Linked DNA regions of Actinokineospora alba. Each later gene encodes a partner of the first gene's protein in a complex. Links are inferred from orthologs where the notes say so. Each region holds a gene or a part of one and is shown in the gene's direction. Other genes may lie near its edges.

Evidence for each region.
Region 2: the proteins of mfd (region 1) and uvrA are in contact, whole or in part, in a crystal structure (PDB 4DFC), measured with the Escherichia coli proteins. The link is inferred for Actinokineospora alba from one-to-one orthologs.

The regions. Positions count from the first base shown.
Region 1 is NZ_SNXU01000001.1:2,456,226-2,463,926, forward strand. Bases 1,436-5,506 are described here. They hold mfd (transcription-repair coupling factor), read left to right. Parts: upstream 1,436-1,754; coding sequence 1,755-5,306; downstream 5,307-5,506. Other genes in these bases: C8E96_RS11740 (HD domain-containing protein), read right to left, coding at 1,436-1,627; C8E96_RS11750 (SurA N-terminal domain-containing protein), read left to right, coding at 5,368-5,506. Outside these bases: C8E96_RS11735 (FAD-binding oxidoreductase), read left to right, coding at 1-1,035; more of C8E96_RS11740, read right to left, coding at 1,025-1,435; more of C8E96_RS11750, read left to right, coding at 5,507-6,363; C8E96_RS11755 (MazG family protein), read left to right, coding at 6,360-7,274; C8E96_RS11760 (S41 family peptidase), read left to right, coding at 7,328-7,701. UniProt on the Escherichia coli protein: Couples transcription and DNA repair by recognizing RNA polymerase (RNAP) stalled at DNA lesions. Mediates ATP-dependent release of RNAP and its truncated transcript from the DNA, and recruitment of nucleotide excision repair machinery to the damaged site.
Region 2 is NZ_SNXU01000001.1:4,826,611-4,833,628, forward strand. Bases 1,342-4,729 are described here. They hold uvrA (excinuclease ABC subunit UvrA), read left to right. Parts: upstream 1,342-1,676; coding sequence 1,677-4,529; downstream 4,530-4,729. Other genes in these bases: C8E96_RS22255 (maleylpyruvate isomerase family mycothiol-dependent enzyme), read right to left, coding at 1,342-1,426; C8E96_RS22265 (hypothetical protein), read left to right, coding at 4,617-4,729. Also shown: C8E96_RS22250 (acyltransferase family protein), read left to right, coding at 1-541; more of C8E96_RS22255, read right to left, coding at 674-1,341; more of C8E96_RS22265, read left to right, coding at 4,730-4,820; C8E96_RS22270 (YcaO-like family protein), read left to right, coding at 4,858-7,018. UniProt on the Escherichia coli protein: The UvrABC repair system catalyzes the recognition and processing of DNA lesions. UvrA is an ATPase and a DNA-binding protein. A damage recognition complex composed of 2 UvrA and 2 UvrB subunits scans DNA for abnormalities.

The DNA.
Region 1 (7,701 bases):
GGTGACTTCAACGCCGCCACGCACGCCTTCGGCCTGGCCACGACCGGCGGAATCATCTCGACCACCGGAGTCGCGGGCCTGACCCTCGGTGGCGGCATCGGCTACCTCGACCGAGGCTTGGGCCTGAGCTGCGACAGCCTGGTCTCCGCCGACGTGGTCACCGCCGACGGCAAGTTCCTGGTCGCGAGCGAACTCGAGAACGAGGACCTGTTCTGGGCCCTGCGCGGCGGCACCGGCAACTTCGGCGTGGTCGTCTCCTTCGAGTTCGCCGTGCACCCGGTCGACATGATCTACGGCGGTCCGATGGTGTTCGAACTCGACGACGCGGCCGACCTGCTGCGCTGGTACCGCGACTTCATCGTCGACGCCCCCGAACAGTTCGGCGGCTTCCCGGCGTTCCAGATCGCGCCGCCGCTGCCGTTCATCCCCGAGGAGCGCCACGGCGAGCCGTTCGCGCTGTTCGTGGCCTGCTGGGCGGGCCCGGTCGACGAAGGCGAGGCGGCCCTCAAGCCGCTGCGCGACGTCGCCCGGCCGGTGGCCGAGCACGTCGGACCCATGCCGTACCCGGCCCTGAACAGCGCGTTCGACGCCCTGGTCCCGCCGGGTCTGCAGCATTACTGGAAGGCGAATTTCGTCACCGACCTCACCGACGACGCCATCACCGCGCACCTGGAGCACGGGCCCAAGCTGCCCGCGGTCAACTCCACGGTGCACATCTACCCGATCAACGGCGCCTGCCACCGAGTGGCGGCCGAGGACACCGCGTTCGCCTATCGCGACGCGAACTTCGCCACGGTCATCGCGGGGATGTGGCCGGACCCGGAGGCCAACGACGCGAGCATCAAGTGGGTCCGCGACTACTACGACGCCACCTCGCCGCACTCGGAGGAAGGTGGCTACATCAACTTCATGTCGGGAGACGACCAAAGCCGCATCCGGGACAACTATCGCGGCAACTACGACCGGCTCGTCGAGGTTAAGCGCAAGTACGACCCGGACAACCTCTTCCACGTCAACCAGAACATCAAGCCGTAAGGTCGGCCAGCTCGCCCGCGAGGTTCGCCCTGGCCTTGGCGTCCCAGCTCGCAAGCGCTTGCGGGGTTCGGTAGAGCGCGGGCAGATCCAGCAGGTGACGCAGCACCGCGGCCCGTCCGGCCCGGAACGCGTCGTCGGGCACGTGCGCGTACTCGGCGCGGACGGCCGACGCGTATTCCGGGTAGGCCGGGGACGCCAGGATCGCCAGGTCGGCGTCGCAGAGCACCTCGCCGTTGGTGTCCCCGGGCTCGGTCACGTGACCCGCGGTCAGCCGGACCAGCCGCGCGACCTCGGCGACCGCCGCCGCGTCCAGCCCCAATCCGGTCAGTTCCGCCGTCGCCAACAGCGCGCTGTCTTCTTCATCCGCAGGCGTGCCCTTATAGACGGCGTCGTGATACCAAGCCGCCAGGCGGACAAGGTCCGGGTCGGCGGCGTGATCGGCCAACTCGTCCACGTGCCCGAGCACGGCCCCCAGGTGCGCGAGGTCGTGATACCTGCGATGCGGCTCGCCCCATCGCGCGAGCAAGTCCCGACCGACGTCGTGCCCGTTCAACCCGAGCCGACCCAACAGCGCGTCCCATTGATCCAGCACGCACCCGACGTTATCCGCGCGCGGACTGTCGGTGCCAGGTCGTAGGCTGGTAGTGAGAACCCCTCCGAGGCTCCAAGGTCCCGGGCAGGGGTCTGTTCGCGTCTCCCAGACACCGCGAAGGACACTCGTGTCGAAGGCCCCGCTCCACCCCCTCCTCGAATCCCTGCTGCCCGTCGCGGCCGACATCATCGAAGCCGCGGGCGCGCCGACGTTCGACCTCGCGGGCCCCATCGCCGCCCGCCCCCTGGTCGTGGCCGCGCTCGCCGAGGGCGCCAACCGGCCCGTGCTTGCCGTCACCGCCACCGGCCGCGAGGCCGACGACCTGGTGGCCGTCCTGGGCGACCTCATCGGCCACGACGTCGTCGCGGACTTCCCGTCCTGGGAGACGTTGCCCCACGAACGCCTCTCGCCCCGCGCCGACACCGTCGGCCGCAGGCTCGCGGTGCTGCGCAGGCTCGCGCACCCCGAGGAAGGCGGCCCGATCAAGGTCGTCGTCGCCACCGTCCGCAGCCTGATCCAGCCGATGGCGCCCGGCCTGGGCGAACTCTCGCCGGTGCGGCTCAAAGTCGGGGAGGAGCAGGACTTCGAGGCGGTCCTTGTCCGCCTCGCCGACCTCGCATACCTGCGCGTGGACATGGTCGAGAAGCGAGGCGAGTTCGCCGTCCGCGGTGGCATCGTCGACCTGTTCCCGCCGACGGCGGAGCACCCGGTCCGGGTGGAGTTCTGGGGCGACGAGGTCTCCGAGATCCGCTCGTTCGCCGTGGCCGACCAGCGTTCCCTGCCCGGCGAGCTGACCGAGATCACCGCGCCGCCCTGCCGGGAGCTGCTGCTCACCAAGGGCGTCCGCGAGCGCGCCGCCGCGCTGGCCGAGCTCCACCAGGCCGACGCCCACCTGCACGAGATGCTCGACAAGCTCGCCAACGGCATCCCGTCCGAAGGCATGGAGGCGCTGATCCCCGCGCTGTGCCAGGGCGAGATGCAGATGCTCACCGACGTGGTCCCCGCCGGTACCCACGTCCTGCTTAATGACCCGGAGAAGATCCGCACGCGCGCGCACGACCTCGTCCGCACCGGCCAGGAGTTCCTGGAGGCCTCCTGGATGGCCGCGGCGACCGGCGGCAAGGCGCCCATCGACCTCGGCGCGTCGGCCTACCGCGACCTCGGCGACGTCGCCGCGCACGCCCGTGACGGCGACCACCCCTGGTGGACCCTGTCCCAGCTCACCGGCGGCGACGCGGTCCCGGTCAAGTTCCGGCCGGTCGAGGCCTACCGCGGCGAGATCGCCCGCGCCTTCGCCGACCTGCGCGCGCACACCGCCGCGGGCGGCACCGGCGTCCTCGTCGTCCCCGGCCTCGGTACCGCGAAGCGCGCTGTCGAGCAGCTCGCGGAGGCCGACGTCGCGGCGAAGCTGATCGAGGGCGAGCTGACCGAGCCGCCCGCGCCGGGCGTGGTCACCGTTGTCCGTGGCGCCATAGAGGACGGCTTCATCGCCGGTGACCTGGTCGTGCTGACCGAGTCCGACCTCACCGGCGGCAGGGGCGGCACGTCGACGAAGGACATGTCGACCAAGATGCCGTCGCGGCGGCGCAACGCGGTCGACCCGCTGGCCCTGCGGACCGGCGACTTCGTGGTCCACGAGCAGCACGGCATCGGCCGCTACATCGAGATGGTGCAGCGCACTGTCGCGGGCGCGACCCGCGAATACCTGGTTCTCGAATACGGCAGCTCCAAGCGCGGCCAGCCCGGCGACCGGCTGTTCGTGCCGACCGACCAGCTCGACGAGATCTCCCGCTATGTCGGCGGCGAGATGCCCACGCTGAACAAGCTCGGCGGCTCGGACTGGAAGAACACCAAGGCCAAGGCCAAGAAGGCGGTCAAGCAGATCGCCGCGGAACTCGTCCAGCTCTACGCCGCCCGGCAGGCCGCGCCCGGCCACGCGTTCGGCCCGGACACCCCGTGGCAGCGGGAACTCGAGGACGCGTTCCCGTTCACCGAGACCATGGACCAGCTCGCCGCGATCGACGAGGTCAAGGCCGACATGATGCGCGGTGTCCCGATGGACCGGGTCATCTGCGGCGATGTCGGCTACGGCAAGACCGAGATCGCGGTGCGCGCGGCGTTCAAGGCCGTGCAGGACGGCAAGCAGGTCGCCGTGCTGGTGCCCACGACGCTGCTCGCCCAGCAGCACCTCAACACCTTCGCGGGCCGGATGCACTCGTTCCCGGTGACGGTCAAGGGTTTGTCGCGGTTCACCCACGGCCAGGAGTCCGAGGAGACCATCCAGGGCCTCGCCGACGGGTCGGTCGACATCGTCATCGGCACCCACCGTCTACTTCAGACAGGCTTGCGGTACAAGGACTTGGGCCTGGTGATCGTCGACGAGGAGCAGCGCTTCGGCGTCGAGCACAAGGAACACATCAAGGCCCTGCGCACCCACGTCGACGTGCTCACCATGTCCGCCACGCCGATTCCGCGAACGCTGGAGATGTCGCTGGCGGGCATCCGCGAGATGTCGACGATCCTGACCCCGCCCGAAGACCGGCACCCGATCCTCACCTACGTCGGCGCCTACGACGACAAGCAGGTCGCCGCCGCCATCCGCCGCGAACTGCTGCGCGACGGCCAGGTCTTCTACGTGCACAACCGGGTGTCCTCGATCGAGAAGGCCGCGCGCCGCATCCGCGAACTCGTCCCCGAGGCCCGCGTCGTCACCGGGCACGGCCAGATGAACGAGGACAAGCTCGAACACCTCATCCAGGGCTTCTGGGAACGCGAGTACGACGTGCTCGTCTGCACCACGATCGTCGAGACCGGCCTGGACATCTCCAACGCGAACACGCTGATCGTCGAGCGCGGCGACATGCTCGGCCTCGCCCAGCTGCACCAGCTGCGCGGCCGGGTCGGCCGCGGCCGGGAACGCGGCTACGCCTATTTCCTCTACCCGCCGGAGTCCACGCTCACCGAGCACGCGCACGACCGGCTCGCCACGATCGCGCAGAACACCGAACTCGGCGCGGGCATGGCGGTGGCGATGAAGGACCTGGAGATCCGCGGCGCGGGCAACATCCTCGGCGCCGAGCAGTCCGGCCACATCGCCGGTGTCGGCTTCGACCTCTACGTGCGCCTGGTCGGCGAGGCCGTCGAGGCGTTCCGCAAGCACGCGGGCGCCCCCGGCGCCGAGGACGAGGAGGAACTGGCCGACGTCAGGATCGACCTCCCGGTCGACGCGCACATCCCGCACGACTACGTCCCCGGCGAGCGGCTGCGCCTGGAGGCCTACCGCAAGCTCGCCGCGGCCCCGGACGCCGCCGGTCTCGACGCCGTCCGCGAGGAACTGGTCGACCGCTACGGCGAGCCACCCACCCCGGTGGTCAACCTGCTCGCGGTCGCTGCGTTCCGCCAGATCTGCCGCGCGCACGGGGTCACCGAGGTGATCGGTCAGGGGAGCAACATCCGCTTCGCGCCGATGCCGCTGCGGGACTCGCAGATGGTGCGGCTCAAGCGGCTCTACCCGAAGGCCGTGCACAAGGCGGTCACCGACACGATCACCCTTCCGCGGCCGACCGAGGGCGCCGCGGGCGGCCGCATGGGTGCTCCCGTGCTGCGCGACCGCGACCTGCTCGACTGGTGCGCGAAGTTCCTGGAGTCCCTCGCGCAGACCCCGGCGGCGGTGTCCTGACCTGGCGCAGCCGTAACCCGATAGTGAAGCCGACGTGGGCGCTGTGAGAGGCTACGGCACTGTGACCACCGTCATTCGTCGTCGACGCCCGCTCGTCGTCCTGCTCGCCGTGTTCGGGCTGCTGCTCAGCGCCTGTTCCACGGGGCCGGGCCAGGCCAACGCCGCCGCCATAGTCAATGGCAAGACCATCGGGGTCGACCGGGTGCAGGAGCTGGTGGACAAGGCCCGACAGGCCGAGCCCGCCGTCCAGCAGCTCGCCGACCAGCGCAAGCTCGACCTGCTCTCGCGGGCCGTGCTGCGCCAGCTGGTCCTGCACGAGCTGATCGCGGCGCACACCGCGAAGGAGAGCGTGGCGATCAACGAGGCCACGGTCACCGAACTGGCCGGGCAGCTGACCGGGTCGTTCCAGCCGCTGCCGACCGACGGGTCCGCCTCGCCGGAGCAGATCGTCGACCAGGCGGTCAACCGGGCCTTCGAGCCCACCGAGATCGCACGGGACTACCTCGCGCTGGCTGAGATCGGCCGCAAGCGGGCCCCGGGTCTGTCGGTCACGTTCGACTTCACCCTCGTCGCCCCCGGCGGCCCCGACGACAAGCCGGGCTCGCTGCGCGAGAAGGCCATCGCCAAGGCCAACCAGCTCGCGGTGAGCCTCGATGAGGCAGGCAAGATCATCGAAGCCGACATGGCGGGCGGCCTGCAGGCGGCGCGCGGCGAGACCATCACCCCGGCGCTCGCGCCGGACATCGCGGGAAGCGTCCTGTTCGGCGCCCCGCTCAACAGCGTGATCGCCTTCCAGCCCAACCCGGAGAACGCGGGCTGGGTGGTCGCGGTGATCCGCAAGCGCGAGACCGACGCCCCGCCCGCTCCGGACGCCAAGCCCGCCGACGCACGGCTGGCCACCACCCTCGGCCCGCGCATGCTCCAGGACACCGCTCAGCAGATCGGTATCGAGATCAGCCCCCGCTACGGCGTGTGGGACCTCGCGGGCATGGAGATCGCGCCGAGCGAGGGCGAGACCAAGGGCGTCGTCATCCCCATCAAGAACACGAACCCATGACCGTCGCGGTGGTGCTGGTTCGCGGGAACACGGTTCCGGCGGACGCGGTGCCACTGCTGCGCGCGGCGGCGAAGGTGTACGTCGCGGGTGAGGTCGACCCAGCCCTGGGCGATGCCCCGATGCCCGCTGACGTCGCCGCCGAAGCGGGCGAGGTCGTGGTGCTGACGTCGTCGCTGGACGCGGTCGCCGGGCTGGTCGCCGCCGGTTCGCCGGTGCACGCCACCGCGGGCGCGGGCCTTGTCGCCGCCGCCCAGGTCATGGACCGGCTGCGCTCGCCTGGCGGCTGCCCCTGGGACGCCGAGCAGACGCACGACTCGCTGCGGCAGTACCTTGTCGAGGAGTGCTTCGAGCTGCTCGAGGCGATCGAGGAGGGCGACCGTCCGGCGCTGCGCGAGGAACTGGGTGACGTCCTGCTCCAGGTTCTCTTCCACTCGCGCGTGGCCGAAGAGGACAGCGAGGACCCGTTCACCATCGATGACGTCGCGGCCGAACTGGTCGCGAAGCTCGTCGGCAGGCATCCGCACGTGTTCGCGGGCGGTGACCCGGCGGTGCGCGACGCGGCGACACAGGAAAACCGCTGGGAAGAGCTCAAGCAGCAGGAGAAGCGCCGCGAGTCCAGTGTGGACGGAGTGGCGATGGGGCAGCCCGCGCTCGCCCTCGCCGCCAAGCTGGCGCAGCGCACGGCCCGCGCGGGACTGCCCGGCGACCTGCTGCCCAAGCACACCGATGTCGGCTCCCGGCTGTTCGACCTCGCCGCGCTGGCGAAGCTCGCCGGGCAGGACCCGGAGGCGGAACTGCGCGCCGTGGCCCGCCGCTTCGCGAGTCAGGTCCGTGACGCGGAACGCTCCGCCAAGGCGAGTGGTGAGCCCGAGATGACTCACGACATCTGGCGAAAGCACTGGCCGCACTGACCACCTGTGGATAACTTCGGGCAGATGTCGGCGGATCTCGCTAACTTGGCAAGGTGACCGACGCCTACCTCCGATTCCCACACCTGCACCAGGACCTGATCACCTTCGTCGCCGAGGACGATGTGTGGCTGGCCCCGGTCGACGGCGGCCGCGCCTGGCGGGTCTCCGCCGACAAGGTGCCCGTGCGGAACCCGCGATTCTCGCCCGACGGAAGCACTCTGGCCTGGGCGAGCACCCGCGACGTGGAGCCGGAGGTGCACGCCGCGCCGGTCGACGGCGGGCCGAGTGACCGGCTGACGTACTGGGGCGACGTCAACACGTCCGTGCTCGGGTGGACGCCCGACGGTGAGGTCATCGCGCACACGACGACCGGCCGGTCGTCCATCCGGCACCGCTGGGCGCACGCGGTCCCGCTTGGCGGCGGGCC
Region 2 (7,018 bases), 2.4 Mb from region 1 along the record:
GCACCTCGCCGCCTACCTCGTCGCCGTCCTTGTCGCGCAGGACGCCCACTCCCGCTTCGCCGACACGTGGTCGACCGTGGCGTTCGGGGTCATCCTCGCGGGCATCGTCGCGGCCGCGGGCGGCCCGGACTGGGACATCCCGGGCCTGCGGCAGCTCGCCACGCCCATCCGCTGGCTCGGCGGGATCTCGTTCGGCGTCTACCTGGTCCACCAGGAACTCGGCTTCGTGCTCGCGCGCTTCCTGCTCGACGTGGGCGTCGGAGCGTGGGGCCGCCTGGTCGCCTGCGTGGCGATGGCCGTCGTGCTGGGCTGGGCGATGACCCGACTCGTCGAGCAGCCGTGTCACCGCTGGCTCACCGGCGACATGTTGCTTCGCGCGCGCGTCGCGGGCAACGCCGTGGTGGAGGCGATCCGCGACCTGCCGCAGGTGCCTGCCACGCCCGACGACCTGCCGAGGCAGACCCGCCGGGTCAACCCAGCCGCCGCCGACCCGCTCACCCCGCTCCCGCAGTGGGCCATGGCCACCTCCCAACTGCGCTGACCTTCGCGAGTCGCCCCTCCCGGCAAACGAGTCGCCCCTCCAGGCAAGTGAGTTCGACGCTCAGATAGCGCGAATGTCGAACTCGGTTGCCGGAAGGGGCGACTCACTTGCTGGGAGGGGCGACTCGCGGGGTCAGCCCCAGGCACCTAGGTCGGGGAGGGGGCCGGACAGGCTCGCGGGCCTGCCGCGGCCGGTCAGCCAGGTCAGTGCTGCCGCCGCGGATCCGCTCACCTCGCTGTCGGCGTCCTGGGCGATCGCCAACTCCCAGCTGCGCTGGCTTCCGTCGGGCAGCGAGACGGTCAGCCGCAGCGGGTGGCCGTCCGTGCGGCTGCGGTGGGGGAGCAGCGCGCGGTCGAGGAGCAGGTCGAGGTGGCCGGTCGGGACCGCGTCGAAGCCCACCTCGAAATCGAGGTCGACCAGGTGCGTCCACACCTCGAACAGCCGCATCTGCGGAATCTGCGCGGCGGCGACCGGGGTGCCCGAGGAGTTCTGCACCCGCGCCGCCCAGTCCTCGTGACCGAGTCGCGTAGCCTCGACCATGAAGCGGCCGCAGGCGGCGACCAGGTCCTCGCGCTGGATCTGGCCGAGCCTGCTCGCGCCGTCGGCGATGTCGGCGTTGCGGTCCGCCCAGCTCGGGTAGGCCGCGTGCTCGATGCCGGTGCGCGCCCAGGTCAGCAGGTTGACCAGGGCGTCGGCGTTGCGGGCGAGGTGGGTGACCACGTGCCCGCGGGTCCACCCCGGCAGCAGGCTGGGCCGGGTGAAGTCGGTCTCGGCGAATCTCTCGACCACCCCGGTCAGGACGGCCGTGGCCTCGCGCACGGCGGCCAGCGTGGCCGCGGTGGTCGTGCCGTTCATGGTGCTCGCGGACGTGTTCGACCCAGTCATGAGGACCCCGACATGCTTGGCGTGAACGGAGCGAAAGGTGCTCCCGTGGACCAGCCTAGGCGAGTGACGTTACCCGTGGGTACCGCTCCGCGGGTGCATCGCCGCGACCGGTCCGCGAGAATTGTCGGTGCCCGGCTTTAGCATGGGTGCCGGCCACCAGTGGCCACTCAACCCGCAGCGTGCGATCCCATCCCCGGATGCCGCGCTGCCCGAGTTCTGCCCAGTTCAGAGCACTACCGAAGGGATCTCAGTGGCCGACCGCCTCGTCGTTCGCGGCGCCCGGGAGCACAACCTGCGCGGCGTCGACATCGACCTGCCCAGGGACAGCCTGATCGTGTTCACCGGACTGTCGGGCTCCGGCAAGTCCAGCCTCGCGTTCGACACGATCTTCGCCGAGGGGCAGCGCCGGTACGTCGAGTCGCTGTCGGCCTACGCGCGGCAGTTCCTCGGGCAGATGGACAAGCCGGACGTCGACTTCATCGAGGGACTCTCGCCCGCGGTCTCGATCGACCAGAAGTCGACCAGCCGCAACCCGCGTTCCACGGTCGGCACGATCACCGAGGTCTACGACTACCTGCGTCTGCTCTACGCGCGCGCGGGCAAGCCGCACTGCCCCACCTGCGGCGAGGCGATCAGCAGGCAGACCCCGCAGCAGATCGTCGACCAGGTCCTGGCGATGGAGTCCGGCCTGAAGTTCCAGGTGCTCGCGCCCGTCATCCGCGGCCGCAAGGGCGAGTACATAGACCTGTTCTCCCAGCTGCAGACGCAGGGCTACTCGCGCGCGCTGGTCGACGGCAAGGTCTACCCGCTCACCGAGCCGCCGAAGCTCAAGAAGCAGGAGAAGCACGACATCGCGGTGATCGTCGACCGCCTCTCGGTGAAAGCCTCGTCCAAGCAGCGCCTCACCGACTCGGTGGAGACCGCGCTGCGGCTGGCCGACGGGCTCGTCGAGCTGGAGTTCGTCGATCTTCCCGAGCATGACCCGGGCCGCATCCGGGGTTTCTCCGAGCACTTGGCCTGCCCGAACGGCCACCCGCTCGGCGTCGAGGACCTGGAACCGCGCTCGTTCTCCTTCAACTCGCCGTACGGCGCGTGCCCGGTGTGCACGGGCATCGGCATCAAGAAGGAGGTCGACCCGGAGCTGGTCGTCCCCGACGACGAGCTCTCCCTCGGCGACGGCGCGATCGCGCCCTGGGCGGGCGGTCAGACCGCGGAGTACTTCATCCGGCTGCTCACCGCTCTGGGTGACTCGATCGGGTTCCGAATGGACACCCCGTGGCGGCGGCTGCCGGCGAAGGCGCAGAAGGCGGTCCTGCACGGCACCGACGACCAGGTGCACGTCCGCTACAAGAACCGGTACGGACGCGAGCGGTCGTACTACGCCGCGTACGAGGGCGTGATCCCGTTCCTCGAGCGGCGCCAGGAGCAGACCGACTCGGAGTACATGCGGGAGAAGTACGAGGGCTACATGCGGGAGGTGCCCTGCCCGTCGTGTCAGGGTTCCCGGCTCAAGCCCGAGATCCTCGCGGTGACGCTGCACCACGGCGAGTACGGCGACCGTTCGATCGCCGACATCTCGGCGATGTCGATCAATGAATGCTCGGCGTTCCTCGACGGCCTCAAGCTCGGCAAGCGCGAGACGATGATCGCGGGCGCGGTGCTCAAGGAAATCCAGGCGCGCCTGCGGTTCCTGCTCGACGTCGGCCTCGACTACCTCTCCCTTGACCGCGCGTCCGGCACCTTGTCCGGCGGCGAGGCGCAGCGCATCCGCCTGGCCACGCAGATCGGGTCCGGGCTCGTCGGTGTGCTCTACGTGCTCGACGAGCCGTCGATCGGCCTGCACCAGCGCGACAACCACCGGCTCATGACAACCCTGATCCGCCTTCGCGACCTGGGCAACACGCTGATCGTCGTCGAGCACGACGAGGACACCATCCGCCAGTCCGACTGGATCGTCGACATCGGCCCGGGCGCGGGGGAGCACGGCGGCCGCGTCGTGCACAGCGGCACGTTCAAGGACCTGTTGAAGAACAAGGAATCCCTCACCGGCGCCTACCTCGCAGGCCGCAGCGCCATCCCGATGCCGTTGGTGCGCCGGACCGTCGACAAGAAGCGCCAGCTGACGGTCGTCGGCGCGCGCGAGCACAACCTCCGTGGCATCGACGTGTCGTTCCCGCTGGGCTGCCTGGTCTCGGTCACGGGCGTGTCCGGTTCGGGCAAGTCCACTTTGGTCAACGACATCCTCGCGACCGTGCTGGCCAACAAGCTCAACGGCGCGCGCCAGGTCCCCGGGCGGCACACGCGGGTGCGCGGGCTCGACCAGGTCGACAAGCTCGTGCAGGTCGACCAGTCGCCGATCGGCCGCACCCCGCGGTCCAACGCCGCGACCTACACCGGCGTGTTCGACCACGTCCGCAAGCTGTTCGCCTCCACCACGGAGGCGAAGGTCCGCGGCTACCAGCCGGGACGATTCTCGTTCAACGTCAAGGGCGGCCGCTGCGAGGCGTGCGCGGGCGACGGCACGATCAAGATCGAGATGAACTTCCTGCCGGACGTCTACGTGCCGTGCGAGGTCTGCAAGGGCGCGCGCTACAACCGCGAGACCCTTGAAGTCCACTACAAGGGCAAGACGATCGCCGAAGTCCTCGACATGCCGATCGAGGAGGCCGCGGCGTTCTTCGAGCCGATCAAGGCGATCCACCGGCACCTGGCCACCCTGGTCGACGTCGGCCTCGGCTACGTCCGGCTCGGCCAGCCCGCGCCGACCCTGTCCGGGGGTGAGGCGCAGCGCGTCAAGCTCGCCAGCGAACTGCAGAAGCGGTCCACCGGCAAGACCGTCTACATCCTCGACGAGCCCACCACCGGCCTGCACTTCGAGGACATCCGCAAGCTGCTCGGGGTGATCAACGGCTTGGTGGACAAGGGAAACACCGTGATCGTCATCGAGCACAACCTCGACGTGATCAAGACCTCGGACTGGATCGTCGACATGGGTCCGGAGGGCGGCTCGGGCGGCGGCACGGTCGTCGCGGAGGGCACACCGGAGGACGTGGTCAAGGTCGAGGGCAGTTACACCGGGGAGTTCCTTGCGCACGTGATGTGACCTGCAAAGATCCCGGGTGGATGATGTATTTCTCGACCGGTTGCGGACTCCTACCTCATGACCGAGGTACGCAACCAGGAGGCAGCCATGCAAGACACCCGGGAACTCGTCGCGAGGGTGGCCACACCGTCGCGAGCCACCGCCGCGCCCCAGGCGCTGCGCGGGGGCGGCGACGAGGAACTGCGGTTCTGGGAGGTCCTCAAGGGGATCACCGCGCCCGCCGAGTTCACCCTGGTGACCCATGGCCGCCCTCGACACGCCTTGGACTTGGGGGCGGTGCGTGCGGGCTGACCAGGCCACCAGCCGCGAGACCACCACGCTGACCCGGGTGCGACATGCACTCGGGTCAGCGGTCGTGGTCTACGACGGCCCTGGCTGCGTGCCGCCGCCGACGGCGACGCTCGCGATCCACGTGGCCGCGGCCGCCGACGACCTGACCCCGTTCGGCCGGTGGGCCCGATCCGCCCGGCTTCCCGCGGTCACGCTGACGTTCGACGGTGAGCGGATCTTGGTGGGTCCGCTGTCCGTTCCCGGCCGCCCCGGCTGCGCGGAGTGCGCGCGCAGGCGCATGCTCGCCGCCAAGGCGGCGTCCTTCGGGGCGGTCGCCCCACAGGTCGCGCATCTGGCCGTCGCCGACTCGCCGATGGGCGTCGCTCTACGTCGCCCCGCCGCAAAGGCTCGGACCTCCGCTGTGCCGGGAGCGAGCGCCGACGACCCGGACCGCACCTCCGCCGTGGCACGATCGGTCGTCCTCGGGGCGGATGACGACCCGGAGCGCACGACCGATGTGGCGAACTCACTCATCGTCGCGGCGGATGACGACGTGGAACGCACCACGGCGGTGCCGCGGTCGGTCGTCGTCGGCGTGGACGATGACGTGGAGCGCACCACGGCCGTGGCGCGATCACTCATCACCGCGGCCGACGATGATGACGTGGAGCGCACCGCCGCTGTGTCGGGCCTCCTGTACGGCCGCATCACGCCGCCCGTAGACCCGGACAAGACCACCGTCGTCCCCGACGACCTCACCGAACGGTCCGGCAGCCACGGCAGCTACGCGGGCAGCCTCGAACTCCCCGACCCGCAAGCCGACCGAGTCGTCGCCCTCCTACGCAGCGGCGCCCGCGACCTCGTCGACCACGTCGCCGAGGTGGTCGACGGCGAAGTCGTGTGGCACCGCGTGATCCCCCTGCCATCCTGCGACGTCTGCGGCGGCGCCGAGGGGATCGGCGCCGTGGGCCTTCCCGAGGGCGACGACCCCGCCGCGCTGCTGGAGGCACTGGCGGGCTGGGTGGACCCGCTGACCGGGGTCATCCCGTGGATCTCCCTCAAACAACCGCTCGGCACCGGACCCGACCTTCCCTTCGTCGCCACGGCGGCACCACCGCACCACGTGGACACCGAGGGGCGGGCGCGGGCGCTGCCGATCGGCTGGGGCAAGGGCGCCACCCAGGCCGAGGCGATCCTGTCGGCGGTGGGGGAGGCGATCGAGCGGTACGCGCCGTCGCTGCCCGAGGCCGAGAAGCTGGTGTGGGCCCGGCCCGCCGACCTGGCAGGCGACATCCTCGACCCTCGCGAATTCCCTTTGTACGAACCGGAAAGCTACGCCCGCCCCGGGTTCGCGTTCGCCGCGTTCGACCGCCGGACCGACCACCCGTGGGTCCGCGGCACCTGGCTGGGCACCGACCGGCCCGTCTGGGTCCCCGCCGTGTTCACCTACCTGGCGATGACGCTGCTGCCCGAGCACCTGATCTGCCAGGGCACGTCCAACGGCCTCGCCGCGGGCACCGACGCCGAGTCGGCCACCGTCCGGGCCGTCCTCGAACTCATCGAGCGCGACGCGATGATGGCCGCGTGGCTGACCGGAGCCAAAGGCCGGTACGTCGAACTCGACGACACCCTCGACCCGGACCTGGCCGCCATCGTCGAGGCGCTGCGCACGCAGGGCGTCACCGTCGAGGTGTACCTGCTGCCCACCAGCATGTACGGCGTCACCGCCGCCGCGCTCGCCCTCGGCGACGGCAAGCGCAGGCCCGGGGCGACGCTGGGGCTCGGGGCCGACAGGTCGCCCCGCGCGGCGATCCGGGCGGCGGTCCTCGAACTCGCGCAGACCGCGTCGCACCTGGCGGGTCTCATGCGGGAGCGCCCGGTGCCGAAGGGGCCGGAGGAGGTCCGCGAGATGCTCGACCACGCCGCCTACTACTTCCCGCTCGACCGGGTCGCCGCCTTCGACCGGCTCCGCTGCGGCGGCACCTCCCGGCTGCGCGACCTGCGTGAACCGGTGGCCGAGTCGTCGGTCACCGACCTAGCCCACGTCCTGGGCTCGGCGAAGGTCCGGGTGGCGGTGGTCGACGTGACGAGCGCCGATGTCGCGACGGGGCCGTTCCGGGTGGTCCGCGCGGTGAGCCCCGACCTGCAGCCGATCAGCTACGGGTATGGCAACGACCGCTCGGTTGTGGCCCGCCTCCGCGGACGCACCTTGTCGGCGA